Regions from separate parts of the Romboutsia sp. 1001713B170131_170501_G6 genome, predicted to be linked through region 1. Evidence: riboswitches for the same ligand, from Rfam matches in the RefSeq annotation. Region 1 holds a riboswitch; each other region holds the start of a gene.
The links. Region 1 has a riboswitch for cyclic di-GMP ahead of I4U89_RS09180 (NPCBM/NEW2 domain-containing protein). Riboswitches for the same ligand answer to the same signal wherever they lie in the genome.

Region 1 (10,816 bases):
ATATTGCCATAATTATTCTGTTTAAATTCATTAAAAAAGTATATTAATTATAATAAGAAATAATTATAAATAATAAAAATTTAAAATAAACATAGAGAGAAAGGCATGCTATGGAAGAAACAAAACTTATAAAGATGATAAATAACAATCCATTTGTTATAAAAACTATAAACAATCCAACAGATGAGATGAAGTTATTAGCTATAAAGAAAAATGGGCTTGTATTAGAATATATAGAAAATCCAACTATAGAGATGCAAGAACTAGCTATAGATAATAATGCTAGAGCAATTAAATATATAGACAAACCAACAGAAGAGATGATGATAAAAGCTGTAAGTGATGGCTGGACTATTTTAGATTGTATTAAAAAACCAACTGATAAAGTAATTAAATTAGCTATAGATAAAGCTGGATGGGCTATCAAATATATTGAAAATCCAAGTGAGGAGCTACAATTATTAGCAGTAAAAAAAGATTACGATTCACTAAAATATATAAAAAATCCTTATGAAAGTGTGCAAGAAGAGGCTGTGAAAATAAGTTATGATGCATTAAGATATATAGATTCACCTAGCTATAATGCACAGATTTTAGCTATTAAAAGTAATGAAGCAGCTATTAGATTTATAAAAAACTTAGATAAAAATAAAATGTTAGAATTTTTAAAGGTAAATATTTTAGTAATTAAATATATTCAAAATGAGATAGCTAAAGATGAATTAGAAGAAGTATTAAAAGAAATGCTATCAAAGGAAGATGTTGAAGAAAAATACGTTAGAGATTTTTTAAATTGTAAAACTATAGATAAAAATAATGATAATATATCAATGGACAAGATAATGTTCATTTATAAATACGGAAGTAAAAAAGCTAAAAAAATAGCTGTAGATGAAAAACTTAAGATGATATAGGAGAAATAAAAAATGAATTTTATAGATACATTAAAGAGCGTTGACTTAGTTTTAGCTACTGGGGAAGTACCTCTAGTAGTTGGAGAGAGTGGAATCGGAAAAACAGCTTTAGCAAAAAGGCTTGCTAAAGAAAATAATTGGAGTTTAGTTGTTATTGATGGAAATCTTCTTAAAGAAGGTGAAATAGGTGGTCTTCCAACTATAGCATCTTATTTAGGAGTTAACTCCAATGGAGATGAAATAGAAAAGAAAACAACAGTATATGCAGTTCATAACAAGTTAAGAGAAATTGACGAAGAAATATCTAAAGGAAATACAGTTCTTTTATTTATAGATGAAATAAATCGTTGTGAGCATACGGTACAACAAGAACTTATGAACTTAATATTAAATAGAGAAATAAATGGATATAAGTTACATGATGATGTAAAAATTTTAGCAGCAATGAATCCATCAAGTAAGTATGGTTCAGACTTTGATTACCAAGTTGTAGATATGGATGCAGCTCAAGAAAATAGATTTGTATGGTTAAACATGGAACCAGACCATGCACAATGGTTAAGATGGGCAATAGATGAAGGTATTGAGCAAAAAGTCATAGAGTTTATATCGACATTCCCAGAGTATTTACACAAAATAAATGAAGGAGATGTATCAGCAACTCCAAGAAGTTATGAAAGAGTTTCTAAAAGTTACAAGGTATATAAGGAACAAAAAGATTCAATACCAAAGGCTGTATTTTTAAATGTAATAAAAGGAAATGTAGGAAATGTTATTGCGGAGGAATTTATAAGCTTTATTGAATCAGATTATAGTCCACTTATATCTTATGAAGAGGTTTTTTGTGGAGAAACTTTAAGTAAATCTATTATAGAAAAAGTAAAAAAAGAAAGTCATACAAGACTTTATTTATCAGCAATGAATATTTTAAGAGATTTAGAATCTAATATAAAAAATGGAGATTATGAATCAAGTTATTATATTAATAGATTTGTACAGTTTTTAAAAGCATATCCTATAGATTTAATGGTAGGAATTATGAAAGAAATCAAAAATAGCTATAAAAGAGTATATGAAAAAGCGATAGAAAATGAAGAATTCGTAGAGGCTTACTTTGAATCTTATAAACTAATAAGGGGATAGCCTATGGAAACTTACTTTGATAAACAAAAAAGAGAGCTTTATTACAAAGCAGAGCAAATTATAGATACGTATGCTATGTTAAAAGCAAATCACAAGGGTGAAAAATTTGAGATAGACATACCACAAGATTTCAAAAATGAATTTTTTAGTTTAGTAGACAAAGTTAATTTAAGCCTTATGGAAGACAAAGATAATTTCTATGGATATTTTTTATTTCAAACATCAAGAGAAATAAGATTTGATATAAGTAGTCCTACTGCTATAAATTTTAAAGGAGCTAAGTATGTTATATACTTTAATCCAATAATTTTTTTAAATCTTAATATGAGGCAAATGGAAAGTACAATTAAACATGAAATTCTTCATGTAATATCTATGCATTTAGTAAGAGCAAAAGAATTAAAAGGAAAATATAGCACATTAGCTATTAATATGGCTATGGATATAGTGGTTAATAAATATTTAAATAATTTACCACCATATGCTGTTACTTTAGAAAACGTAAATGTAAAATATAATTTAAAACTTGAACCTTATGAGCCTTTTGAATACTATGTAGAAAAAATTCAAACTGAATTAGATTTACAAGAAGTAGATAAAGATGGCGAAGAAGATGATACTCGTCAGTCTAATGATATAGAAACTGAATACAATCCAGAAAAAACTCATGATATTTGGGAAGATTCTAACAATCTAGATGAAGAAACTCTTAAAGAATTTACCCAAAAAGCTATTAATAATTCTCAAAAAGGTAAAATTCCAGAATACTTAGATGGGATGATATCATCATTTAAAAATAGTAAAGGTGAATTGCCTTGGAACTTATATCTTAATAGATTGATGGGAACAGTCGAAAGCAATAAAAAGAAGACTATAACAAGAAGAAATAGAAGACAGCCAAATAGATTAGATTTGAGGGGCCAGTTGAGATCTCATAAAGCAGAGATAGCTGTTGCACTTGATATAAGTGGAAGTATTAGTGATGAAGAATTTAAACAGGCTATTAAGGAAGTACTTAATATAGTAAAAAATTATAATCATGAAATTACAATTATAGAATGTGACAATGAAATTAGACGTGTGTATAAAGTCAAATCTGTAAAAGATATAAAAGAAAGACTTAAAAGGAGAGGCTCAACTAAGTTTAGCCCAGTTTTTGAATATGCTAATAATAAAAAAATTAATTTATTGGTATATTTTACTGATGGTAAAGGAGAAGACAAGCTACAAGTAATACCTAGAGGGTATAAGATTTTATGGGTTATTTCTGGCAGAGGAGACAAACTTTCATTAAGAGAGCCTTATGGAGCAGTTAAAAAACTTAGCAAGGTTAAAATAAAAGATGATACATTAGACATGAGTGATGTTAGAAATGATGGATATTCAATGAATAACCAAGCTCCAATTTTATAAATATTATAGTGGGTATGATTAAAAAAGTATTGATGGAAACATCAATACTTTTTTTTATTTATTAAAGTAATATTATTATATTTATAATTAAACTATTTTATTAAAGTTTTTTACCTAAACAAGCCATATAAATTACAAACTCATTTTCTCCATCTAAATCTAGCATATTATCAATTATATCCTGATCATAGATTCCAATAGCACAAGTCCCGTAATTAAGAGATTCTGATGCTATGTAAAGATTTTGGCAAACATGTCCAATATCTATAAGTATTTTCTTATGAGCAGTTACACTAAATTTGTGTTCACTTCTATATGGAATACAACTCCAAGCAAACACAACGGCACTTTTAGATACAAAACCTTGAACAAAAGGTTGATTTGGAGTTGCTTTATCTATTTCATCATCTATATTGTTTAAAGTTTTTATAAATAAAAGTTTATGCTCTAAAGGTAAATATCTATAAACTCCACTTTTTAAATTATCAACATTATTTATTATTAAATATGTTTCAAAGGGATGAGTACAACCAGCAGAAGGTACAGTTCTTAAGGCGCTAAATTTATCTTTTACAGTTTGGATTCCTTGAGTAGCCCAAAGTAAATACGAAAGTTCAGCTAAATTTATTTTTTCATTACTATACTTTCTTATACTTCTTCTGTCATTTATACAATCTAGTACGTTAGGTTTAACTAAAATGTCTTTGCTTACAGGAGGTAATTCTATTAAATTAGAATTTGAATCATATTCTTTTTGGAAAGAAGGAGCGGGTATTCCTTTTTGTTTATCGGTTTTTATCTGTTTTAGTATTTCAAAATCAGCTTTAAAAAATTCTCTGTTTTGTGCAATTTTATCCATAGATGTCTCCTTATTAAAATGTATAAATTTTTATACTTATTATATCATATATATAAATATAGGGTAAAAAAGTGCAAATGGTAAAATTTTCATATTTGAAGTTTAATTACATATAAAAGGAATCATCAAATAAAAAATGAATAAATATTTTAATTCAACAATAATGAATATTTGGATAAATAGAATGTACTAAAAAATATTAAAATTATTTTAAATTAAAAAAAACTATTTAAAATTATGTAAAATTATGTATAATTAAGATAGATGACTAAAAATTACATATTAGCAAATCTAGGGAAATCTAGAGACGCAAAGCTAAAGGGGCTAAGGTAAAATTATACTATGCCAGCCAGTTGCCAAAGAATTGATATTCTTTGTTTTTATAGAGTTATCTTATGATACAATCGTAAGATTGTTTTATGATGTTTACTTTAGATGGCAACTACCCTTTATATAGAGGGTAGTTTTTTATTTCATAAAAACAACTATAGCTCTATGGCAAGACTATATTTCAAAATTTGGGTAAAATATTTAGTTATTGTAAATTCATATAATATAAGAGGGAGAATATTATGAAGAAAAAGATAGCATCAATATTGGCCATATCTGTTATAGCAACAAACAGCACACCTGCTTTAAACGTTTTTGCTAATGAAGTAATAAAGGAAAAAGCATTAGCAATAGAGGAACAAGTTACTAAAACTATGACTGTTAGTGATTTTAAAATAAAGAACAATCCTAACTTCGCTAAGTATAATGAACTTTATAGAGTCGGGATACAGTCTATAACAAACAATGGAAGAAGTTATCCAGGAACTAAGATAGAAAATGCTATAGATGGTAAACTTGACACACATTGGGAGACAAACACTAGAAATACAAATGAATTTAAAAATGAAGTAACTGTGGAGTTTAAAGATATAGCCGAGATAAATAGATTAGCTTATGCTACAAGACAAGACGGTGCTAAAGGTAAAGGATATCCTACTAGTGCAGAGATATATGTTTCTGAGAGTGAAACAGGCGAAGATTTTAAACTAGCAGGAAAAGTAGAAGGAAGTAAAGTTACAGGTGGAATGGTTGAATTTAAATTTGATACTGTAAGAGCAAAGAGAGTTAAATTCAAATTCGTAGAAGCACATGACGAGTGGGCAAGTGCCGCAGAGTTTTGGTTCTATAAAGAGGATAGAACTCTAGATAAGATGGAAAGATTATTTACTGATGCAAACATGAATGAAGTAAGTACAGAGTTTGCAACTCCTGAAGCATTAAACACTTTAGAGAAAGAAACTGAAGGACATCCATTCCATGCTAACTTTAAAGAATATATAGATAATGCAAGACGTGTTCTAGAGAACAATGAGGTTAACTTTACTGAAACTAAAGTATCTAAGTTATTAGGATATGGAACTGAAAACCAAAAGGCTTATGATGATAAGTTTATGTTAGGTAAAGACCACATTGTTAATACACAAGTGAATGGTGGTAATTACTCTGGAACTAAAATAGAGTACATGTACGACGATAACCCTAATACTCATTGGGAAACAAACAGAGCTAATAGTAATGATTTTACTAATGAAGTTATATTTACTTTTGACGAGATAGAGCAACTTGATAGAATAGCATTATTACCTAGAAGTGAAAATCAAAAAGGATTCCCTACTAAGTATGAAATATATGCTTCAGAAACTTCTCAAGGTGATACATTCAAATTAGTTTCTAAGGGAACTGCAGAAGTTTCTAAAGACTTTATGCAATTTAAATTTAACCCTACAAACTTTAAGAGATTGAAGTTCGTATTTAAAGAGTGCTATCAAAATAGACCATTCATATCTGAAGCAAGATTCTATAAGCAAGATTCTATAGCAGAGAAGATGGAAACATTATTCACTGATAGTAATAAGAACAAAGTAAATCCTGATTTCGGTACATTAGATAAACTTACTGCTTTAGAGAACGAAGCAAAGGAACATCCTTTATACAGTCAATTTAAAGAAGATTTAAACGATGCTAAACAGGTTCTAGCGGGCAATAACGTAACTTATATTGATGCTAAAGTAACTAAGTTTAAAGAGTTTGGGTCAGAAGAATTAAAAGTGTATGATGAGAAATTTAAAATAAGTAATGATAAAATAAAGAACATAACTACTAACGGTAGACATTGGTCAACTAGTACTATAGATAAGGCTATAGATGGTGACATAGAAACTAATTGGCATTCTGATGCTAGAAATAGTGAGACACATACAAATGAAGTTATAATGACTTTAGATGAATTACAAACTTTAGATAAAGTAGTTTACACTTCTCCAAGGGATAGAGGGTTTGCAAAGAAATTTGACATTTATATTTCTAAAACTTTATCAGGAGATACATTTACTAAAGTTACTAGTGGTAGCTCGAACATAACTAGGGATTCAATAGCAATAAAGTTCAATCCAACTCAAGCTAGAAGAGTTAAATTTGTATTCACAGAAGCACATGAAAATTGGGCAGTAGCGTCTGAATTTGGTCTATATAGAGAAGACGAAGTCTTAGATAAAATGGGTAGATTATTTACTGACAATACTATAACTGCAGTAAGCGAAGAATTTGATACTGTTGAAGAATTAAATGCTTTAGAAGAAGTATGTAAAAAGCATCCATTCTATGCAGATTTTAAAGAAGATTTAGCTAATGCTAGAGTCCTAATTGAGCAAGGTAAAATAGAGAGTTCTAAAGCAGTAACTAAAAAGTTCAACCATTTAAACAATAAAGATTATATAAAGCAATTTAGAATTCCTTATTCAAATATAAAGAGAATAACTAATAATGGTGGTCAATACGGTTCTCAAAGAATTGAAAATGCGGCAGATAATGATATAAGTACTTACTGGGAAACTAATAAGCCTAATAGTGCAGATTGGAGCAACGAAGTAATAGTAGAATTTGTGGACCCTATAACTATAGACAGAATAGCTTATGGTGCTAGACAAACTGATAGAAAAGGATTCTTAGAGGGATTCGAGATTTATGGTTCTAATACTACTAAAGGTGATGATTTTCATTTAGTGTCTACAGGTAAAGCAGACATTACTTCTGGTCTAGTTGAAGCTAAATTTAAGCCTACTACATTTAAGAGAATTAAATTAAAGTGGGTTAAAGGCGAACAAAACTGGGCTACACTAAACGAAATAATGTTCTTTAATCAAGATGTTGTTGCAGATAAGGTTGAGAACTTATTTACAAACGAGTTGAAGAATGAACTGAAACCAGAGTTTAATAATTTACAGGCTATTGAAGACTTAGAGGAGGAAGTTAGCACACATCCACTGAGAGCAGAACTTATGGAAAATATAGATATTGCCAAGGAGCTAATTAAGAATCCTGAAAGTAATAAAGGTCATGTATACGAAATAGAAAGTAGAGGGGATGCTATAAAAGCAAGTCAACTGAGAAAAGTATGGAACTTTAGAGACTGGCAACCAACAGGATTAGCAGTTAAGTCTGGAGAAAAGATAACTGTTTATGTTGACACAGAACCAGGTGAACCAGTACCTAACTTAGTTTATAAGCAAATGGATAGTAGACATAATGGTTTAAGGGATATAAATTTAACTAGAGGTAAGAATGAAATAGTTATACCTGAAGTTGAAGCAAATGATGTAAGACCAGGGACATCGTTAGCAGGTGTTTTATATGTTTCCAATCCTTACACTCCAGACCAACAATCAAGAAAGCCTAAAATAAGAATAATAGGTGGGGTTAGTTATCCTCAATATGTAGAGGGTGTAACTACAGATGAAGAAGTCATGAAGGAGTTACGTGAATATACTGAGAAGTTAAAGGCAGACACTAAGTTACCTGATGTGTTTGAAGTAGTTAGTAATAAAGCTTTAGTAAACGTTAAAGCAACATATGCATTAAAGTGGTACACTGACAATAATAAGGTTCCTAGTCATACTGCAAAGAGGTCTGATGAAGTAATAAATGAAACAATGAAATTCTGGGGATTTGACGGTTCTAAAGAAATGCATTCAGACTTTAACTTTAGATATGTAACTATGCTTAAGAACTTAAGTGGTGGAGCATTCATGAATGCAGGAAGTGGTATAACTGGTTTTAACTATAACGAACAAGGTGGAGCTCTGAATGTAGATACAGGTTGGGGATTCATGCACGAAATGGGACACAACTTTGATACAGGTAATAGAGCTATAGCCGAAGTAACTAATAATATTTTACCACTTCACTTCCAAATGATAAAAGGTGAACCTAGTAAGATATCACAACAAAACCTATGGGAGCGTAACATACTACCTAAGGTAAGTAAAGAAGATTATTCTAACAATGAGTGGTATCCAGAAAGTGACCGTAGTTTATTAAGTCACATGGCTCCATTATGGCAATTACAACTATATGATAATACATTCTGGCCTCGTTTCGAGCAACAATTTAGAGAAAGAAACATAGGTGGAGGAGATTGGAATACTAAGCATGAGGCTTGGGCAGTTGTTGCATCAGATGTTCTTAAATTAGATTTAAAAGAACATTTTGCTAGACATGGTTTCTATGTTAATGAAGAAACTGCTAAGCATATGGCTCAGTATCCAAAACCAACTAAGAAGTTGTGGTATTTAAACGATAATAAATATCTTAAGACAGGGGAAGGATTTAATAGTGATTTAAATTACACAGTAAAAACTAAGTTAAACCAAGACTCTGTTAAATTAGATATTACAATGGATAAAACTAATGCTAATAGTCTTCTTGGATATGAGATAATTAGGGATGGTAAAGTGATAGGATTTACTACTAAAGATACTTTCACAGATTCTAGCGTAACTGCAGGGGAAAACCATACTTACAAGGTAGTTGCTTACGATACTCAATTAAATCCTGCAGAAGGTGTAACTGTAAAAGCACATCAACCTATGATAGAAACAGTTGGTGGAGTAACATTACACTTAGGTGAAGAGTTCAATGCTAAGGACTATGTTAAAGCAACTGACTACCAAGGTAATACAATAGAAGATGTAAAAGTTACAGGTAATGTAGATGTTAACACAAAAGGTGAGTACACAGTTACTTACGAGGTTACTGCTAACGATGCAACTTCTAGAGAATCAATGAACGTTAATGTTGTTAGTAAATATGATTACTTATCTGATAGAGAATGGAATAGTCATCATACTGACTGGGGTACACCTTCACGTAATAACTATATAAAAGGAAGAACTTTAGGAGAAATTAAAGACTACGATAAGGGAATAAGATTACATGCTAATGGTAACGTTGTTTATGATTTAGGTGAGCATAACTATGATAACTTTGAAGTTAAAGTTGGAGTAGACATGAATTTACAAGCACAAAATGATTCAAGTATAACTTTCAAGATTATAGGAGATGGAAAGACTTTAGCAACAACTAAAGTATTAAAGCATGAGGATAATATGCAGTATATAAATGTCCCTATAAAAGGAGTTAAAGAACTTAGATTAGAAGTTAACAATGGTGGAAACGGAAATACTTCAGACCACGGTATATTTGTAGAACCTAAATTAAGTACTAATAATGCTAAACCTGAATTAACTATACCTAAATCTCAAACTGTTAAAGTTGGTCAAACTTTAGAAGATGTAGTTGGAACTTATAAAGCTATAGATGCCGAAGACGGCAATATAACTGGTAATGTAGTTGTTACTGGACAAGACAAAGTTAACTTTAATAGAGTTGGTAAGTATACTATAACTTACAGTGTAACAGATAAAGATGGTAATAAGACTGAAAAGAGTAGAATTATAAGTGTAATAAACACGGAAGACTTTAAATACTTAAGTGACTTTGATTGGAAATCTGCAACAAAAGGTTGGGGTACAATTGGTAAGGACAACGCAGTAAGTGGGAATAAGTTAAAACTTACTGGAGAAGATGGTCAAGAAGTAACTTATGATAAAGGGATTGGTACTCATGCTAATTCTGAAATAGTTTATGATTTAACAGATAAAAATGTAGATATGTTTAGTTCATTTGTTGGTATAGACCGTGCAATGTACAATGGACCATCTAGTGTAGAGTTCGAGGTTTATGTGGACGGTGAAAAAGTTTACGAGAGTGGTGTAATGAGAGCTAGAGACCCTCAAAAATTTATAGAGGTTGATTTAGCAGGTGCTAAAGAGTTAAAGTTAGTAGCTAAAGATGGTGGTGATGGTATAGGTTCAGATCATGCAAACTGGGCAGATGCTAAGCTACACTTTGTAAATACTGATAGAATAGATACTACTGATTTAACTAAAGCCATAGAAGATGCTAAGAAGGTTAATAAAGAAAATTACACTGAAGAAAGTGTAAAAGCTTTAGAAGAAAAGTTAGCTAAAGCAGAAGCTTTACTGAAAGAAGAGAATCCTAGTCAAGAAGCTATAGATACTGCTACTACTGAACTTCAAGAAAGTATAAAAGCTTTAGTTGAGATAAATCTTGATGAAGTGGTAAATATCCCTGATGA
Region 2 (10,816 bases), on a different contig from region 1:
TATAAGGGGAGATAAATTTAATGGAATTAAGGTTATTGATAGAAGAGTTTATAATAAATTATGGACTCATAAGTATTTTTATAATAGTAGCCCTTGAATATGCAAATGCTCCTTTACCTAGTGAGATAGTATTACCATTTGTAGGAATATTAGCATTTAAATTTGATATGAATATATTTTTAGTTATACTAGTATCAATAATCGGTGGAGTATTTGGATCAGTAGTAAATTATTATTTAGGATACAAATTAGGGCAACCACTATTATCATTTATAAAAAGTAAATATCCAAAAACCAAAAAATCTATAAAAGCATCTTATAGATGGTTAGCAAAATATGAAAAAATATCTGTTATGTTATCAAGATTAGTTCCACTAGCTAGAACTTTTATATCTATAGTGGCAGGTGTTACTAGAATGAATGTATGGCAGTTTACATTGTATTCTGCAATTGGAATATCTGTATGGAATATAGCTCTTATATTAGTTGGCTATTTTATAGGAGATAATATGGATTTAATTGCTAATATAATGAAAAAATACTCTATAGTAGTAGGAATATTAGGTATTTTAATAATAGGATTTTATTGGATAATATTAAAAAATAGAAAAGAAAAAGATAGTGAAAAATATATAAATCAAGAAGTATAGTATACTAAAATAATGAAAAACACTGTAAAATATTTTAGTATATAATAATTGTTAAAGTAAGTGTTAATACGATTAGGAAAAATCAAAAATTTTTAAATAAAATACAAGTAATTATGGATATGGCAATAATAGTCATATCCTTTTTACTTGCATATTTGGTAAAAGAACAAAAAAATAAACTACAAATATGTAGCTTATTTTAATGACTCAAAGTATAGTCTGCTAATTTCTTTAAAAAGCTCGTCCTTTTTATCTCTAGTAATATTTTCATCTTTAAAAAAACTATTTGCAGCATTTATAAATTCATCATCTAGTTTATCATTTTCTTTTAATACAGATAATTTTCTATCATTACTTACTCCTAGCAAGTAGTCTATTGATACATTAAAATACAATGAAAAATGCTTAAGCGCTTCTGTTTCTGGCTTTCTTTTATCATTTTCATATTGAGATATAGAAGATTTTGCAAAGTTATGTCCATATATCTTATTAAAATCTTCTGCTAATTCTTGCTGTGTTAGATTTTTTTCTATCCTTAGTTGTTTAAATCTCTGCCCAAAAGTCATATTTTACTCACCTCACCATACTTAGAGTATAGTACTAAGTTTATATAAATGTAAACCATATATTAAAATTATTTAAAATGTGCTAAAAAAGTATACGAAAAGTGAACAAAATTTAATTATAGGATAGATATGGTAGAGATTTTAATGCTTTTAAGAATGAGAAGTTAGCTTATATGCATAAGAGTATTAACGTTGAAAAAAATATAATTAATGCATATATATATAATTTTATAATATTTTTTATAATGATATTAAAAAATAATTAGAATATAAAATTAAATGTAAAAAATATGAAAAAATATGAAAAACTTTTGTTTGAAAGTGTTAATATAAATGTAAGGAAGATTAAGGTAATTGATAAAAAGGGAAGTAAAAAGGAGACTATTGAATATGGGAGAACATAAAGTTAGAAGCTTATTAATTTTAGTTATATTATTTTTAATAACCATATCAAACTATAATACTTCATATGCAAACGAGAAATACAGAACTATAAAGGTAGGAGCATATGATTTTGAACCATATTTTTATATGAAACCAGATGGCAAGGTAGATGGATACTATAAGGATATTTTAGATAATATTATCTTTGAAATAAATAAAAATTTGCCTATAGATAAAAGGGTAAAGGTTGAATATGTAAGAGGGAATATACACTCTTTAATTGAAGATTTAGGAGAAAATAAAATTGATTTAATGGTTGGGCTTCAGTACACAGATGAAAGAAAAGATAAGCTTATTTTTTCTAAAGAAAATGTAGGAGTTGAATTATTAGGAATATATGTTAATAGCGATTATAAATATAAAGATATAAAGTCCATAAATAATAAGAAAGTTGCTTTTATAAAAAGTGAATATGAATCTAAATGGTTACTAGATGAATTAGCAAAAAACGGAATAAAACCAAAACCTGTATGGGTAGAAGATTTTAACCAAATAATAGATATGCTAAAACAAAAATCTGTAGTAGCAGCTGTAGCTCCAATAAATCAAAAGAAGCTACGTGAGTTTAAAAAAATCTATGAATTTTCACCAGGAGCTGCATATATAGCTTCATCAAAAAATAATAAGTGGCTTATGGATGAAATTGATAAGGTATTAGAAAATCCTAATAAAAATCAAAAGCATTCATTAGAAAAAATATACTTAAAATATTTTCATAAAGGAGCAAACTCAAAAGAAATAATAATACTATGTACTATAGCATTAATATGTATTTTATTTATATTAATAATGCATATAATACCAGCTATAAAGCTAAAAAAATTAAGAAAAAGTATAAAAGAAAACTTATCCCAAAATAGATATACACTTTATTATCAACCAATAATTAATCCTAAAAATGATAAAGTTGTAGGATTTGAAGCTTTAATTAGGTACATAAACCCTGATGGAAAAATAATATCTCCATATTTCTTTTTAAGTGACATAGAAAAATGCAATATGACAGAAGAATTATCAATATGGATATTTGAAACTGTACTAAAAGACTATAAGTGGTTTAAGACAAACACAAACTTAAATGGCGAGGAATTTTATATTTCATTAAACATATCATTCAATGAAATAAGGAGTAAAGAATTCTTGGAGAAAGTTAATTATATAATTGATAATGACAAGGATTTTAAGTCTAAAAAAATTATTTTTGAAATTGTTGAAAATATAAAATCAGGTAATTTCAAACAAATAAAAAAAGGAATGGAATTTTTACAAAGCAGGAATATAAAAATAGCTGCTGATGATTTTGGCATTCAATATTCAAATCTAGATATATTATCTAAATTTAATTTTGATGTTGTTAAAATAGATAAATATTTTATAGATGAGATTAAAGAAGGTAATTTTAATTATGAGCTTATAATATTTTTAAGCAAAATCTGTAAATTAACTAATACTAAAATAATAGCAGAAGGTGTTGAAAGTAAGGAACAAGTAGATATTTTAAAAAATATAGATAATGATAATATATTTATACAAGGATATTTTTATGCTCAACCTCAAAGCAAAGAAGAGATAAAGTTAATTAATAATATGTGTAAAAAATATAATAAGGATTAGCAAAAAGGATGGCTTGTAAAAGCCATCCTTTTTTAGATAAACAAAGTAAAAAAATAGAATATACATAAAGGTAATAAAGATACTAAATCATACAAAAAATACAAAGAATATAAATAATATCAAAAAAGATGTTGAAATTTTGTATAAAAGCGTATATAAATATATAGACAGAATTATTTTTATATCAAAATAAAATTATATGAAGCTAATAATTAATTAATAAAAAATTATATAGTTAAAAATTTAATATATAAAATAGTATTAGATTTAAAATGTAAGGAACTTAATTATAAAGTAGTATTTTTAAAGTTATAGGGGGAGAGAATTAGGTGTGAGAAAAAATAAGCTTTATAAAATATTAATCGTAAATGTAGTACTTGCAATAATTATACTAAATTACAGTATTTCATATGCCGATAAAGAATATATAACCATAAAGTTAGGGGTATATGATTATGAACCATATTTTTATATTAAAGATGGGGATGTTGGAGGGTATTATAAAGAGCTTTTAGACAAGATTATTCATGACGTAAATAATCATGAGGGTGGTAAAAAAATAAAGATTAAATGTATAGAGGGAGAAGTATCTTCATTAATTAGAGATTTAGAAGAAAATAAAATAGATATGATGATGGGCCTTCAGTACACTCAGGAAAGAAAAGATAAGTTTATTTATTCTAAAAATTATGTTGGAGTAGAGCTATTATCAGTTTATACTAATAAAAATTTTAGACATAAAGATATAAAATCTCTAGACAAAAAAAAGGTCGCTTTTATAAAAAACGAATATGGGTCAGAATGGTTATTAGGGTATTTACAATCAAAGGATATAAATCCTATAGTTATATGGGTAGACGATTATAAAAAAGCATTACAAATGTTAGATGACAAATCTGTAGTGGCAACACTTTCGCCATCAAATCCAAATAAACTTAATAAGTACAATCAAATTTATAAATTTTCACCAGGATCTGTATATATAACAGCATCGAAGAATAGTAGATGGATTATAGATGAAATTGATAGTATTTTAGACAATTACACTGAAAAACAGAAAAATGAATTAGAAAAGATACGTTTAAAATACTTTAAAAATAAAGTTACAAAAAGAGAAATATTATTATATGCTATATCATCAATACTTATATTATTTATAGCAATAAAGTATATAGTACCAGCTATAAATATAAATAAGCTAAGAAAAAAAATAAAAGATAACTTAATAAAAGATAGATATACAATTTATTATCAACCAATAATTAATCCTAAAAATGATAAAATTGTAGGGTTTGAAGCTTTAATTAGATATATAAATCCTGAAGGTAAAATAGTATCGCCGTATTTTTTTATAAATGATATTGAAAAGAGTAATATGACTGAAGAGTTAGCAATATGGGTGTTTAAAAATATATTAAGGGATTATGAATGGTTTAAATTAAACACAAATCTAAAGGATGAAACGTTCTACATTTCTATGAATATATCTTTCAACGAGATAAAAAGCAAAAAATTCTTAAAAACAATTGATTCTACAATTGAAGAGGATAAAAATTTTGATAATAAAAATATTATATTTGAAATTGTTGAAAATATAGAATCAGAGAATTTAAAAGAAATAAAAAAAGGTATGGAGTTTTTACAAAGTAAAAATATAAAAATAGCTTCAGATGACTTCGGCGTTAAATACTCAAATCTAGATATATTATCCAAACTTAACTTTGATATGATAAAAATAGATAAATATTTTATAGATGAGATTAAAAATAATAAATTTAATCATGAAATTATAATATTTCTAAGTAAGGTATGCAAGCTAACGAATAAAAGCATAGTATTAGAAGGTGTTGAATTTAAAGAACAAGTAGATATTATAAAAAATATAGACTACGGCAATATATTTATACAAGGATATTTTTATGGAAAACCTGAGGATAAAGGCAATATAGAGTTAATTAAAAATATAAGAAATTAAAAATAAAAAATGTTTTAGATTGTCAAAGTTAAGGGTATATTGTATAATTGAAAGCTGGAAATATTTTAATATAAAATATTTTTAGTTTAAAATAAAACATAGGCAAAATTAAGGAAACTTAATGACGCAAAGCTAAAGGGGCTAAAGTTAAAAACCATGCCAGCCAGTTGCTAGTACAGTATACTATTTATTTTTTTATAGTAAAAGTTGCTTATTTAGTAGAACTGAATGGAATATAGGGATTTTTAGCCACTTCTTAATGAAGTGGCTTTTTAAGTTTTAAGTCTTTTATTTGTATAAATGTTTTAAATTACTTCATTGATTAAATGAGTAAAGATAGTAATTAACAAAGAAGAGATGACTAAACCAAGTAAAATATTTAAGTAAAAAATAAAAGGAGTAAAAATATGATGAAAAAGGCAATGTCATGTACATTAGCGGCTACACTTGCTATATCTCCAGCTAAGGGGTTTGCAACTGAAGTTAGTACAGATGAAAACACAAGTTTACCAGAAGTTAGCCAACCTACTTCCATAACAGGGAAACTAGAAGTAGACATAAACTTTGCTACACCAATTATAAATAATTCACAAAATGATATGAAATTAGTGTTAAGGGGAGAACAAACTCAAGAAGAAGTATCGTTAGCTACAAATAGTGGAACTACAAAATCAGGAAAAATATACACTATTGAGAGACTTAATTCATCTAAAAATCCAATTAAAGAAGGTGAAATGGTAAGTTTTATACGTGTTATATTTGAAAACTTAGAACTTGGTAATTATAGTTTTGACTTAAGTGCTAGTGGCTATAAAACTGCAACTGTAGATAATATAGACATAACTAATTACTCAAAAAGGGTAAAAGTGGGAACTAGAAAAAATCAAGTTGTAAAATCTTATGGAGAAACTGAAGATCAAAATGAATATGAAGAATATCCAGCATTATTTTCAGCAGGTGATGTTAGACAAGATAATGTTATAAATATGGAAGATTACAATATATTATTAGAAAATATAAACACAAATAATGACAGTTACGATATAAACAAAGATGGAAAAACTGATATAGCTGATTTATCTTATGTAAAGGAAAGTATAGGTAGTGAAAAAAACATACCTACAGATAGAAACTACATTGAAAATACTGATGCAATAATAAACCCAGATAATGTAGGAATGACAGTTAATGAAGAAACTACAGTAAATGGTCTTACTGGGGAAGAAGCTAAAAATGAGTTAAAGAAACTTCTAGTGTCAGGGGACTCTAGTGTAGCAATAGGAAATAAGGACGTAGCACCAAGTGAAGAAAATCCGATAAAGATAGGAATGGATTTATCTAGTATAAGCTCATTTAGAACAAGTGGTGCTGTAGAGATGGAACAAGTAGTTATAAAGGCTCCAACATCTACTAGTGAAGACGCAGGTATGCCAGAAACTGGGTTTATAGAGTATAAAGTAGATGGAAGTGATGAGGTACAAAAAGTACCATTTAATGGAGGGAATGTTAAAAAATCTAGAAGTGGATCAGATGACTTAGTTATAGATTTAGGAAGTCAGATAGCAGTAAAAGAAATATCTATAAATGTTACTGGAAATAGAGGTAACAAAAACATATCTGAAATAGCTCAAATAGAGTTTTTAAACAATGTATACAAAGAAATACCAAAACCAGTAATAAGTATACCGACTATAAAAACATTAGAAACATCTACAAATTTACATGATGAAAGAATAACAATAAGTTGGAATCCTCAACCAAATGTAACTTCATATGAGGTTAAATACTTTAAGATAGATGACAAAGGTGACAGAGTTGGTCCTGAAAAGAAATTACAAACTAATAAAACAAACTTAAATATATTAGATAAAGCAATAAAGCCATACGATAAGTTTAGAGTAAGTATACAATCATTAAATGGTGAGTGGAGCTCAGGGTACGCAGAAGATCTAGCTAATAAATCAGAAGAAGAGGGCGGATTATCAGAAGAAAAGAAAAAAGAGCTTATGCCATACACTTTAGATGGAACTGCAGATAATGTTGATGAAAACTTTAACATGAAAGAAGACTACTATGGATTAAATGGCAAACAACCAAATATGGGAAGTGTATCAGATATACAAGTTATCCCTATAAATGCTCCAGATGTACCAATAAACTTAAATGTTCAAGAAGGGTATAGATCTCTTAAAATAAGCTGGGAAAATCACATACAAGCTAGAGATTTTGATATTTTCTACAGAAAGCTTGGAGATAAAGATACAAAGTGGATAAAAGCTAATGATCCTAGAGTAACATTAGGAGAAGATGAAGTTGATAATACGGCTAAAAATCTTGATAAAAGCAAACTTCACAGAAGTCATAACTACACATTAAATGGTTTAGATGATGAAGCAACATATGAAGTAAGAGTAACTGCTACAAATCATCTTGGAACAAGTAAGATGTCTCAAATTTACTTAGGTACTACAACATCTATAACTCCACCGAAGATGCCTAATTATAAACTTATAAACACTCCTAAGGCTAATGTAGGAGATGGAGAAATAGGTACAGAAAATATTAAAAGTGTTGTAAATCACAGTGATGCACAAGTAAATAATGAGTTTGCTGTTGTAGACAATGACTACTCAAGTATTTACATTATAAATGACTGGGATGCAGGGGGACATTATGATAATTTTAGAGGTCCTATAGTTGAATTTAATAAAGAATACACTATAGATAGAATAAGTTTAGCTGTAAGTGAAGAACAAGGAAAGAATATAATTCCGGAGAAGGTTAGATTACGTACATTTGAAGACCCTAATAATCCAAAGGTACATAATACAAGGGTTATATCAACTACAGCATCAAATGGGAAAAAGTATGCTACGATAAAACTTAATGAACCTATAACAACTAACAAGATACAGGTTAATCCATCAATTCCTAGTTATGGTTCTAGAGTAGTAAATATAGCAGAGCTTAAATTCCATGAAGCAGATAATATAGAACAAGACGTAAAGAACCTTTATAAAGATGAATTTAGAGTAGAATTAAGAGAGGGTGTTACTCAAGAAGAGATAGATAATATAAGAAAAAGAGCAAACACAATGGACTCAGTAAGTAAAGAATATAATCCAGATAGAACTAATATATTAAAAGATCTTGATGTAGCTGAATCACTTTTAAATGGAGCTAACTTATCAAATGAAATAACTACATTAGATCCAACGATAAAAAGTAATTCTGGGTCAAGTGCTTTAGGAATGGCAAATGATTGGCAATCTTTAGGTGCCGTTGCAAGACCAGGTAAAGATGGAGATCAATCTAAAAAGATAGTTGTTTATGTGGGTTCAGATGATCCAGGTGCAAAAGTTGAATTAGCATTTTTACAACATTTTGGACAACCAAGTAAATATATGACTAAATCAAAGGCTTTAGGATCAGGAAGACATGAAATAACTATACCAGAAATATTTAATAATGATGTTGAAAAAGGTGGACAAGTAATGGCTAGAATGGCTTCTGGTAAATCTGATGCCACTATAAAGGTAAGACTAGCTGGAGTTGATGAAATACCACATTTAAATGTAAACAACATTATAAATGATAAAGATAAAGAAGATGAAGTAAAAGATAAAATAAGAACATATATAAAAGAACTTAAAAAATACGTATCAGATTTACCTAATATGTACAAAAAATCAGTTACAGCAGAAGATAGAAAGAATAATATATACACTTATGATGCACAAACTTCAACTTTAAATGCAACAGATATAGAAGGAGATAGATTTACTCTTACTATGCCAGCATCACAAATACTAAAGGGAATAGAATCTGGGCTTAAGGGTAATGAAAATGATGAAGTTGAAAGAGTATACAATGCACTTTTAGCTTGGGAGCAGCAAATACAATTAGGTTATGCTAAAAAAGGTGTATATGAAAGTGTTGAAAATGCACCAAGTAAAGAAGAATATGAAAAGCATAAAGCACCTGCAACTCGTATGAATATAAAATATCAAAGAATGATTATGGGAGCTGCTGGATATGCATCAAGTCACCACGTTGGAGTAGGTTACGGAGGAGTTCCTGTATATATGCAAGGTGTTCCATTTAAATTTGATGAAAATCAAAATTTAATAAATAAAGATGAAGCTCATTTATATGATGATTTAATTAACCATGAGATTGGTCACGTTTTAGATATTAGAAATAGAACTTATGATGAAACAAGTAACAACTTAATGGTTGCACTTTCAAATTCAATGCTTAATCAAGATCCAACATCAAAGCTAGGCAAAGATACTTATAAAAAGATGTATGAAAAAGCAACTTCAAATACTTTAGGGCTATCAACTGATAGAAATGTTGTACTTGGAATGCTATGGCAACCATATTTAGCATACGAAAATAATGATACATATAAGATGCTACTTAATGACAATGATAAAGACTCTAGCAATGACTCTTACTTTGCTAAGTTAAATAGAGCATATAGAGAGATGACTGACAATGAAAAAGCTAATGCTGATAGAGATCAGTTATTAATAAGAATGACATCTAAAGTAGCTAATAAAGACTTAAGTAAATTCTATCTTGCTTATGGTATAGTACCAAATGAAACTACATTACAGTATGTAAGCAAGTTTGATAAGGAAACTAGACCTATACAATATATAAATGATGAAGCTAGAAGACAAAGATTAGCAAAAAATGCTGATATGTCAAGTGACACTAAGCTTGTAGCAAGCTTTGAAAAAGACAATAAAGGTAAGCAAATAGAAGATAAATCTTATGTCAACCAAGATACAGTGCCTATAAAATTATCTGTTAACAAAGATAGCGATAAGATATTAGGATATGAAATATACAGAAATGGAAAGCCATGTGGATTTGTTGAGAGAAATAAAAATGGGGAAACTATATTTAATGATGTAGTTGATAATTCTAACAACAGAGTATTTACATATGAAGCTATAGCTTATGATTACAATTTAAAAGCAACTGAAAAAGCTAATTTAGGAACTGTAAAAGTAAGACATGATGGAAGTGTAAATAAAGAGAAGTTAAATATAACAAGTAACACAATTGATATAAATGACTCAAACTATGATGAACATGCAAATAATCCAAATCCTTCGTTGGCTAAGGTTATAGATAATAATGACTTAACAGTATATGAAGGTAAAAAACACGATACAAATGAAGATCCATATGTAGTAATAGATGCAAATGAAGTTAGACCTTTAGCTGGTATAAAATATACTGCACCTACAACTACTAGCAAGTTCTTCAAGATAAATAAAACTTCAAAAACGGCTATACAAAACTATAAATTAGAAGTAAGTAATGATGGAAAAACTTGGACAACTGTTAAGAATGGTTCATTTAAGTTAGATCCAAATAATCCAACAGAAACTATATACTTCGATAAAGAAGGTGTAGAAGGTGGAAATCAATTAAATGTATACAACACTAGATTTGTAAAATTAACAGCTCTAGGAGCTACAAATATATCAATAGCTGAATTAGATTTAATTTCGCCACCAGGAGATAATATAGAAATTGGTGTGTCTGAT
Region 3 (10,816 bases), on a different contig from region 1:
ATTAGTAATAATCCGGCTACTATATATCCTGTTGTTTTTAATAACTTAGCTACTCCATCTTCATCACCTAATGCATTTTTTAAATTATTTTTAGCATTTACATCAAAGTCCATAGCAACAACTACTACATCATCGCCTCTATCTTTTTCTACTCCAATGGTATTCGCTACCATATCTTTAACATCTTTAATAGCTCCTGCATCTAATTTGCCATCTATAGCAACCGAAGCAGTTATTCTATTTAATTCACCTTGAGCCTTAACGGTTTTAATTTCTGTCTTTCCTACTTCATATTTTATATCTTCGCTTTTACTTTCAGTAGTTCCATCATTTACATTGCCTTTATTATTCATATTGTTATCAACAGTACCACCTGTGTTTACTGGCTCTTTAGATTTATTTTCGCTTTTTGATTCACTCACTATAACTTTGTTAGGATCTATTATCGTTTGAGTTTTTTCATTTGTGTCAAAATTCAAATCAGCATTAACAGTTGCTCTTACTTTTCCTACTCCAAATATAGGTTCAAGTAATCTAACTATATCTCTTTCTAATCCTTTATCTAAATCTCTTTCTGCCTTAGTAGCAATATCAATTCCATTGGAATTATCGTTAGAATTTTCTTTTCCATTTTCATCAAATATTCCTTCTGATAATAAGACCATATTTTGATTGATTACCTCAACATTTTGTTTTGGTATGTTTGGTGTACTTGCGGACACTAAAGATATTATAGATTTAACTTGTTCTTGGCTTAATTGTTCTCCTACATTTAAATCTACATAAACGGCTGCTTTTCCAGGTATGCTCTCTTTAGCAAATACAGATTCTTCACCTTCTGTTATATGAACTCTTGCATCTTGTACTTGCGGAAAAGTTTTTATAGTTTTTTCTAGTTCACCTTGAATCATTCTTTGTTTTTTTACCTCAAATTCTTCATCTGTAAGACCTAACGATGATCCTTCATCCATAAGTTCAAAACCTTTAGAACCATTTGAAATTTTTCCAGATAGTTCAAGTCTTAACTTATCTACCTGATCTTTAGGCACATATATACTATCGCCTTCAATTTTTGTCTCAACTTTTTCTTTTTCTAGTTCTTTAGTTATAACAGATGCATCATTTGAATCTAAACCTGAGAAAAGAACATCATATTTATTATCATTTTTATATTTGATTCCAAATATTATAGCTAGTATAATTGCAATAATTCCAACTATAATGGCTATTTTCTTTTCTTTTCTCATTTCCTTAAAGTTTTCTTTTCTTGTTTTTATAAATTTTTTTATCTTTTCTATTAACTCTTTAAAATTCATCTATCTGCTCCTTATTAAGGAATTACAATTGTACTTTATTAATTTCTTGGTAAGCATCATATAACTTATTTCTAATCTCAATCATAAGTTGCACTGACATTTGAGATTCTTGTGCTGATAGCATAACATCATGCATAGAAACATCTTCACCTTTTATAAGAGCTTCTATCTTTTCATTTGAATTTATAATACTATCATTTACCTTACCTATAGCATTCTTTATAACATCTTCAAATTTCTTGTCTGGCTTTTCATTTCCTTTAACTTTATATGTAGTATTATTTTTAATAGCATTAGAGAATATATTAGAATTAACATTTATATTACTTATTCCTGTCATTTAACCACCCACTTTCTATCTGCCTATCTCTAAAGCTTTAGATATCATATTTTTTTGAGCATTTAAAGTATCTACATTAGATTCATAAGCTCTTGATGCACTTATAAGATCTGACATTTCTGCTAATAAATCTACATTAGGATATTCTACATATCCATCTTTGTCTGCATCAGGATGATTTGGTTCATATATTTTTCTGAGAGGAGATTTATCTTCTTCAATTTTTTTAGTTTTAACACCTAACATTCCTAATTTTTCATCATAATTTTCTTCAAATGTAGCTATCTTTCTTCTATATGCTCCTCCATTTTTAGTTCTTGTAGTCTGCATATTAGCAACATTAGAAGATATTACATCCATTTTCATACGTTCTGCTGCCAAACCACTTGCACTAATTCTCATACCACTAAAAACACTCATTTATTTACCTCCCAGATATTATACTTTTTGTCATAGCAATTTTTATATTTGTAAGACTTACTAACGCATTATATTCTAATGTCGTAGCTGCTTGATTAACCTTCTCATGTTCAATATCAACGTTGTTCCCATCTTCTCTGACCACAGATTTCTTATCAACCTTTAACTTTATACTAGGAACTTCTAATTTATTCTTTAAAGTATCTTCGAAACTAACATACTTTCTTTTATACCCTGGAGTATTTATGTTAGCAATATTTTCTGCAATGGCATTGCTCCTTAAATGTGTAGCATCTAGTCCCATTTTCATTAAATTATAGATTTCCATATTACTCTCCTTCATTAACTTTATAAATCAAAAAACTACTCTATAAAGAGTAATTTTGTATACTACATAACATAGTATCATTGTTAGGGTTTGATTATCTTAGATATAAAATTAAATCAATATACTTTTCGTTTGTTTTCTTACCTTTTTCGATTATAAACTTTTTTTCACTTTTTTTCCATATCATTTATATTATTACATATTTTTTCCTATTATGTTAAAAAAATATAATATACGTAATGAACTTTTGTAATATAATCAAGTTATTACACTTTTTATAATATTATTTTTTTAAAAAAAAATAACTCTAAAGAGAGTTATATAATATCAGCGCCGATAAATAGAGATACATAATTTTGGACACGAGTAATCAAAATAATTTATATATTATTCATAATTATCCAAAAATCATCAACTTTATATATCGAAAACAAAAACACATAGTTTTTGGCAACTGGCTAGCATAGTTCCCACTTTAGCTCCTATAGTTTTGCGTCACTAGATTTCTCTAGCTTTGCCTATTTTGTTTTTCGTCCTCTTTCTACACTTTTCGACATTTTCTTCTACACACTAAATATTATAGTATAATTTAGATTTAATCAAGTTTTTATTCACTTTTTCTTACTATTTTTTTTCAAACTAATTTTAGAAATATATTTAAATTTATTTTTTAATTACAAAGTATAATTTTATTTTATTTTATCTTATATTTTATATTATACGGCTATTAAAATTAAAACTTTACATTTTTTTGCTACAACAACATAATAATATAAATTATATATTAGATGACAACTTCTCTAATACTAAAAATTTTTAACTTAAGTATTCTTATTCAGATAAATTTATAAGTATTGAAAATTTAAATAATATTCCTATTTTTTTAAATTTTGATTGTGAATTTATTTTTAAATTCACAATAGTTAATTGATTTGAATAAAATAGTGAAATTATAAAATCAGATACACTTATACCTATATTAGTTCCTAAAGGTATTTTTGATATAAATATTGGTTAAATACTCAATTAAATTTATAAAATTACTTATAATACTTATCTACTTTATTAATCAATTAAAACTTATTATAGTAATAAGATATATGATAAATTTAATTTTCACTTTAATAAATTTTATAATATTTGCAATATCTAAATTTATTATTTCGTTAAATAATAATTAATATTGTATTTATATAATATTATTAAAACTTATCACTTAAAAAAATAGTTAAAGATTTTTGCGTTGATTTAACTGATCTTAATTTAGGTTTGTTTTATGAATTTATCATGATATGTAAAAAGTTATTAATTATTATAAATACTCTTATAGTTAGAATTATATATCTACATTAAACAAACTTGATATTTTTATAATAAAATACAAAAAGTCTTTTAAAACAATTACTTAATGTAATAAGTTGTTCATGACTTTTTGTATTTAATATTATTGTAAAATTTTAAAAATAGTTATTTTCAATATACTGCTTTATATGTTTGTGAACTTTTTCTCCACAACTACCATCAATATTAGAAAGAACAGTGTTTAATGCATTAATTCTAATATCTTTTTTGTAATCTTTTTCATTAACTACTAAATCTATAAATTTATCTACAGTCATTTCTTCTTCACCAACTATATAATTAGAAAATATATCAAATACACTTTCATGATAAAACTCTCTGTTTAATCCTATATCATATATTAAGACAGGTTTTCCTGTAGCCATATATTCAATTAATACAGAAGATCTATCTGTTATTAGCGCATCAGATATTTGAAAAGCTTCGTAATAACTAGGTGAATTGTCAATAATTATATTTTCTGTATTTTTTGCTGAGCTTAATAATTCTTTATACCTTTTATAGCATTCTGGGGCCTTTGATTTGACATATGAAAGCTCTAAAGGGTGAGGTCTATATATTAATCCATAGTTTAAATTTTTCCTAATTTTATTAAATACTTCTTCAATTTCATCTAGTACTTTATCTCTTCCATTTATAACTTTCATTAAGTTTGTAGTCCATAAAAATACTTTTTTCCCCTTAAATTTATTTTTGTAAAACTCATTTGTAGTATTTGATTTTAGACTACTAACTAAAGCATCAAATTTAGGTGATCCAAGAGGCAATAATTTTTCTCTAGCTACCCCACTATATTCTGCAATATCTGAAAATACATGAGATTGTACAACAACTTTATCAAATTCTCTTGTTCCTATAAATGAGTAAAAGTCTTTATAAAATGAAATTGGATAAGTACCTAATATTCCATAAGTAACATATACTAGCATATCTGTATATTTTTTTAAATTATAAGAAAAATAGTTACTATCTACTCTAGTAGCATTGTTATATTCATCATATTGATTGTGTATATATATAACATCTGGATTGATTTTTTCTAAATCAAATGTTTTATAATCAGTAATAGGTACATATTTAGGCAACATATCACCTTCATATGTAAATATAGCGTCAGTATCCCCATTACTATTAGAAATTAACTTATAGTATGGTATTGGTACTACATAACAATTGCAATTTGCATCTTCTTTAGCTTCTTTCCAAATACTTTCAAGACTATTCCACATAGATGCATTGTATGGCATAAAAACAATATTATATTTTTCTTTCATGTTTTTATTTATAATATCTATCATGTCATTTATCATATTAATAATTTTATTGCAATCATCAAGTTTATCTGTATCTTTTGTTTTATTTAGATTTTTCAATTTTTCTAATATATTATTTGATAGCTTATAAAGTCTATCGTCACATTTTTTAGCGTTTTCGAAGCTATTTTTAACTGTATTAATAGCTTGTATACAAATTTCAGACATAAATTCATAGTCTGTATTTAAATTTTTAATTATGTAAGAAATACCTTCTATTGAAGTGTTTAAAATTTCTATTATTCTTTGTTTTTCATTCATTTTTTAAATCACACTACTTTCTATAAATCCAAGATTTAAATTGTAACTTTAATTATAAGTTTATGTTTAACCTCTCTTTAAAATAAAATAGTGCCTCTCAGTTTCTTTGTATTGCTTTTTATCAGTTAGAAACATTTCGTTTTCTATAATCTTAAATCCATTATTTATAAGAACTTTAAAAACATCTACATATTCATCAATTGTTCTATATATAACATTATATTCACTATTTAATTCATTAGAGTAAAAATCATCTAGGGTTAATCTTTCTTTTGTAGCAATTGGTGATGCTATATATATCATAGCCTCTTTATCTAATACTTTGAGTAAATTTCCAAAACATATGTTAAGTTCTTCATCATTTATATACATTATAACGCCTGCTAAAATTACTTTATTAAACGGGGCATTACTTTTTATAACCTCATTATCATATATATTTATAAAATCACATATTTGAAAATCATAACTATCATTACAACCTATTCTTTTTCTAGCTATATTAAGTAAGTCTTCTGCAAAATCAGTACCTAAATAGTATTTACTATCTAATACTATCATTTCTGCTAATCTCCCTACTCCGCAACCTATATCTAGAACTTTAGAATTTTTATCTATTTTTAATTTAGGTATAATAACTTCTTTTTCATACTCATCTAATAATTTTGCATATTCAGAGTCATTGTCATTACATTTTACAGCTTTATAAGGATTATCTTCTGTATACTTTTCTGCTCTTTTATTCCAAAATAATTTGACACTTTTTTTATTTATATTTATATTTTCCTTATATACCCTTGTATTTTTTTTCGTCATATCATTTCTCCTAGTTAAGGTTTGGTTATCAATTCATATTTAATCGGCTTTATTTGTATCCATTTTTATACCAATCTAAAGCTTTTTTATATTCATTCATATTATCTATTTCCTTTAAATTTACATGAACTACTTTTAAAGGTAAATTAGGTGTTATCATTTTATATACATGGTCATTTCCACTCTTAAGTTTATCTGCATATATTTTAAACAACCCAGTCCATTCATATTTTCCATGTTTTCTTGAAAAACTAACTGCATGTTCAGTTCCATCTATAGATTCAGTATCTATATATACTGGTTCATTAGTATATGGATAACAAACACCTATTGCTTCTTCATCATCTTCTAATATAAATTTTTCGAGGTCTTCAGGTTTAAATAATACATCTCCATCTAATGATATAATCATCTCATTGGAATGTTTTTTTCCTAGTGATAAACTAGCAGCAGTTTTTGTGTTAATATAATCATGATTAAATACAAAAGTAATATCTTTTCTATATGAACAAACTACATCAATAACTTCTTGAGCTTGATATCCTACAACAATTCTTATATCATCAAACTTGTCTAAACATTCTAATTGTCTTATTATTAATGGTTTTCCATCAATATCAATTAATGATTTGTTAGTATTTAGACCTAATCTAGTTCCCATTCCTGCACAACTTATAATAATCGTTTTAGAAACTGACATAATTTCTCCTCCTCATAAAACGCATAATCACAAACATTTAATACACTAGGAGCTATTGGTCTAACAGCACCAAATCCAATTCCTATATCAGCATACTCTATCATTTTTGAGTCATTACTTCCATCTCCAATAGCTACTATTGGTCCATCTATTTCTTTTATTATATCTTCCTTTTTTATAACATTTACAACTGATTTAATATATTGCCCATCTGTTAAAGCCTTTGATGAATAATATATATCATTTAAACCTAACATATTCATGAGTTCACAAATCCAGATATCTAGATTACCAGTTATTATAATGCATCTATCTATATTATCTAAAACAAATTTAATTAATTTTTCATTTAATGTTATATTTTTAACTATACTGCGTACTTTTTTTACAGGTATCTCTTTTAATATTTCAATTCGCTTTAGAAAACTTTCTTCAAAAGATAACTTACCTAGCATAGTCTCTTCTGTTATTTTACTAATACTTTCATGACATCCAATATACTTTGCCATTTCAGGAAGTATTTCTTGTTTTGTTAAAGTTGAATCTAGGTCAAATACAAATTTATATTTACTCAAATTTGCGCCTCCTCTTATGACATAATTTTTTGTATATTTAATTTATAATCATAATTTTTTCTTTTGATTCTAAAACTATGTTTTCGTCTTCACAGTTTTTTACTATTAATTCAAAATATTTAATGGCATCTTCATATTGTCCTAATATTTCTTTTATGCATCCTATATTAAAAATCACATTGTAATTATATCTATCTAATAGATATGAATTTTTAAATATTTTATCAGATTCTTCGAACTTTCCTTCTAGCATTTTTATAATTGCTTTAAAATTTAGTATCTCTGCCTCTTCTTCAAATATACTTTCATATTCATCTATCTTTTCTTTAGCTTCAATAATATTTCCTATCTCTATGTCATTTTGAATTATCGATTTATATTGTTTTTTAAGACCATTTAGCTCTTCATTTATATCAAATTCATTTTTAAATTTCTCTATTAATATTTCTATTCCCTTTTTGTATTTTTGATTTTTTATTAATAAGTCTTTCATCTTTTTAACATACTCTAATTTATCAGTTTTACTAAGTTTTTGAATTGTATGTATACTTATAATAAATATTTCATCTTCATTTTTCAATAAATTTAGTAAATCATCATCTTCTAAATCTGTATTATATAATTGCTTTAAATAATCATAAGTATAAGTTATATACATTAAAAATAACTTTTCATATTTTTTATCGACTAAACTACCATATGTTAACAATGATTTAGATACACAGCTATAAATTTGAAGTTTCTTTATATCTAAAGTATTTAAATTTCTGTCCAAGTAATCATATAAATCAAATATAAAGTCTCTTTTATTTGAAACTAAATAATCTATATAATCTTGCATTTTTAGGTTACTTATATTTTTTAATATATCTTCTAATTTTATAGCTTCTTTCATAGCATAATATATTATATCCGCATAATATATTTCTTGCTCTTTTATTAGTATTTCATTATATTGTTCAATAGTTAATTTCTCACCTAATCTTATTTTATTTAAAATACCGTAATTTCCATCTATTTTAGAAAGCATTTTATACATTTTAGGCAGATCATTTTCCTTTATTTTTTTTAGTATACTCTCTAACGCAACTTTAAATTTATTTTGCTGAATTATACAAGACGAAAGATTTTTATATATTTCAATTATTTTTTCTTCTTTGTTTAATTTATATAAACTCATAAATATAACTAAGTAAGCTTGTTCTAAAATATCATTGTTTATATCATCTATATTATTTATAATCTCTTGATACATCTCTAATTTGTAATAAATATCAATAATGTTAACTTTAGCTTTATCTTGGTGTATCAATGTATCTCCATTACACTCAACAGCATTAGCTTGTGTAGATATATCATAATTTTCTATAAGATATAAATACCTTTTATAATTTTCTAAGCTTCGTTTATATTTTCTTAAATATTTTTGGCTTGTAGCTAAGTAGTAATATATATCTATATTTTTATTATCATTTTTTATATACTTAGTACATAAACTTTCGCATTTATCAAACTCATTCATTTCTAAATAAAGCATAGCTAAATCTAATGTTACAAATATTGGTATATATTTAATTTTTGTATATAAATCATAACCTTTTTCCATATAATATATTGCATCTTCATAGTTTTTAGATATAGAATAAGTTTTTCCTAATTGATAGTTAATATATGGGTTATTAGGTTCTTTCTTTATTTCTTTTAATAAAATCTTTTTATTTCTATTGTCTTTTAATTGTTTAATTTCTTCATTTTCAAATAAATATCCATAATGATCAAATAAAGCTATATTGTTATATATAGGATGTTTAAATTTTGGTTGTTCGTGTATTGCTCCTTCATATCTAAAATCTTTTGAGTTTTTAAACATTCTAATTAAAGGAGTCATACTATAACTTTTTCCGTCTAGTGAAAGTATATTTTTTAGATTTATACTTGCACTATTATATTTATTGCATAAGTTTTTATTAAAGAATTCTTTTAATTTATCATAATTAGTTAACTCTTCATCTGCATCTAGTATAAGTATCCAGTCTCCCTTTGCATAACTTATTGATATATTTCTCATATCCGAAAAGTTATCATTCCACTTTGCAAAAAATACTTTATCAGTATATTTTCTTGCAATATCAACAGTCGAGTCAGTTGATCCAGTATCTAGTATTATTAATTCAGAATTTATTTCTTCCATTAAAGGACGTAGTGCATTTAATGTTTTATCTAAATATCTCTCTTCATTTTTTACCATCATTACAATACTTAATAGCATATTTAATACTCCTTTTAAGTGATTAAATTTAAAAATAAAGAGTAAAGCACATGCTTTACTCTTTATTTTTTAACTTAAAACTATCTTAATAATTGAGTTACACTTTGAGGTTGTTGATTAGCTTGTCCAACCATAGCTTGTGCTGCTTGATTTAATATGTTTAACTTAGATAAGTTAACCATTTCTTTAGCAACATCAACATCTCTTATTCTTGATTCTGCTGCACTTAAGTTTTCTGTAGAAGTTGTTAAGTTAGCAGAAGTATACTCTAATCTATTTTGAGTTGCTCCTAATTTAGCTCTTCCTGTATTTATTTTTTCTAGTGCTGCATCTACCTTACTTACGAAAGTTTGAGCCTTTGTATTATCAGATATATCTATCGCTAAGCTTCCTGCAGTTTTAACTAAATCTATTGTATTTATAGTTCTAGTTTCATTATTAGCTCCTGCTTGTATAGTGAATGTTTGTGCTCCACTTAATAAGTTTTTACCATTGAATTTAGCTTCTTTACCTATTTGGCTCATTTCTTGTTGTAATTGAGTTAATTCTTCTTTTATCTTATCTCTATCAGTTGCAGTTAAAGTATCATTTCCTGCTTGAACTCCAAGTTCTCTCATTCTTTGAGCTATGTTTCCTGCTTCTTCTAATGCACCTTCTGCTGTTTGTACCATTGATATACCATCTTGTACGTTTCTATCTGCTTGTTCCATTCCTCTTATTTGAGATCTCATTTTTTCTGAAACAGCAAGACCTGCAGCATCATCTCCTGCTTTATTTATTCTTAGTCCTGTTGATAATTTCTCCATAGACTTTCCTGATAATGCAGTATTTTTTGCCATTTGGTTAGTCGCTATCATAGCGTTCATATTAGTATTTATTCTCATTGTTTTTTCCTCTCCTTAGGTTTTTACGACATCCTTGTCTTTTATTTATAAAAGTATATCTATATCATATATATCGGCATAATATAGATATACTTTATATTTTTATATTATATATATATTTATAATTTATTTATTTTAAAACTATCTTAATAATTGAGTTACACTTTGAGGTTGTTGATTAGCTTGTCCAACCATAGCTTGTGCTGCTTGATTTAATATATTTAACTTAGAT

Region 2: linked by a shared signal. The riboswitch ahead of I4U89_RS08530 (M60 family metallopeptidase) and the one ahead of I4U89_RS09180 (NPCBM/NEW2 domain-containing protein) in region 1 are both predicted to bind cyclic di-GMP.
Region 3: linked by a shared signal. The riboswitch ahead of I4U89_RS01395 (flagellar basal body protein) and the one ahead of I4U89_RS09180 (NPCBM/NEW2 domain-containing protein) in region 1 are both predicted to bind cyclic di-GMP.

The regions. Positions count from the first base shown of each region.
Region 1 is NZ_JADPFC010000003.1:100,253-111,068, reverse strand. It holds gene I4U89_RS09200 (hypothetical protein) at 111-914, shown strand; gene I4U89_RS09195 (ATP-binding protein) at 927-2,057, shown strand; gene I4U89_RS09190 (vWA domain-containing protein) at 2,061-3,470, shown strand; gene I4U89_RS09185 (SagB/ThcOx family dehydrogenase) at 3,571-4,329, opposite strand; cyclic di-GMP riboswitch class I at 4,604-4,690, shown strand; gene I4U89_RS09180 (NPCBM/NEW2 domain-containing protein) at 4,902-10,816, shown strand, end outside.
Region 2 is NZ_JADPFC010000002.1:587,582-598,397, reverse strand. It holds gene I4U89_RS08550 (DedA family protein) at 21-650, shown strand; gene I4U89_RS08545 (helix-turn-helix domain-containing protein) at 845-1,216, opposite strand; gene I4U89_RS08540 (EAL domain-containing protein) at 1,607-3,274, shown strand; gene I4U89_RS08535 (EAL domain-containing protein) at 3,606-5,249, shown strand; cyclic di-GMP riboswitch class I at 5,341-5,424, shown strand; gene I4U89_RS08530 (M60 family metallopeptidase) at 5,657-10,816, shown strand, end outside.
Region 3 is NZ_JADPFC010000001.1:271,414-282,229, reverse strand. It holds gene fliF (flagellar basal-body MS-ring/collar protein FliF) at 1-1,316, opposite strand, end outside; gene fliE (flagellar hook-basal body complex protein FliE) at 1,339-1,656, opposite strand; gene flgC (flagellar basal body rod protein FlgC) at 1,672-2,076, opposite strand; gene I4U89_RS01395 (flagellar basal body protein) at 2,081-2,404, opposite strand; cyclic di-GMP riboswitch class I at 2,851-2,933, opposite strand; gene I4U89_RS01390 (CDP-glycerol glycerophosphotransferase family protein) at 3,862-5,340, opposite strand; gene I4U89_RS01385 (class I SAM-dependent methyltransferase) at 5,407-6,156, opposite strand; gene I4U89_RS01380 (NTP transferase domain-containing protein) at 6,206-6,856, opposite strand; gene I4U89_RS01375 (HAD-IB family phosphatase) at 6,829-7,431, opposite strand; gene I4U89_RS01370 (glycosyltransferase) at 7,469-9,700, opposite strand; gene I4U89_RS01365 (flagellin N-terminal helical domain-containing protein) at 9,781-10,584, opposite strand; gene I4U89_RS01360 (flagellin N-terminal helical domain-containing protein) at 10,726-10,816, opposite strand, start outside.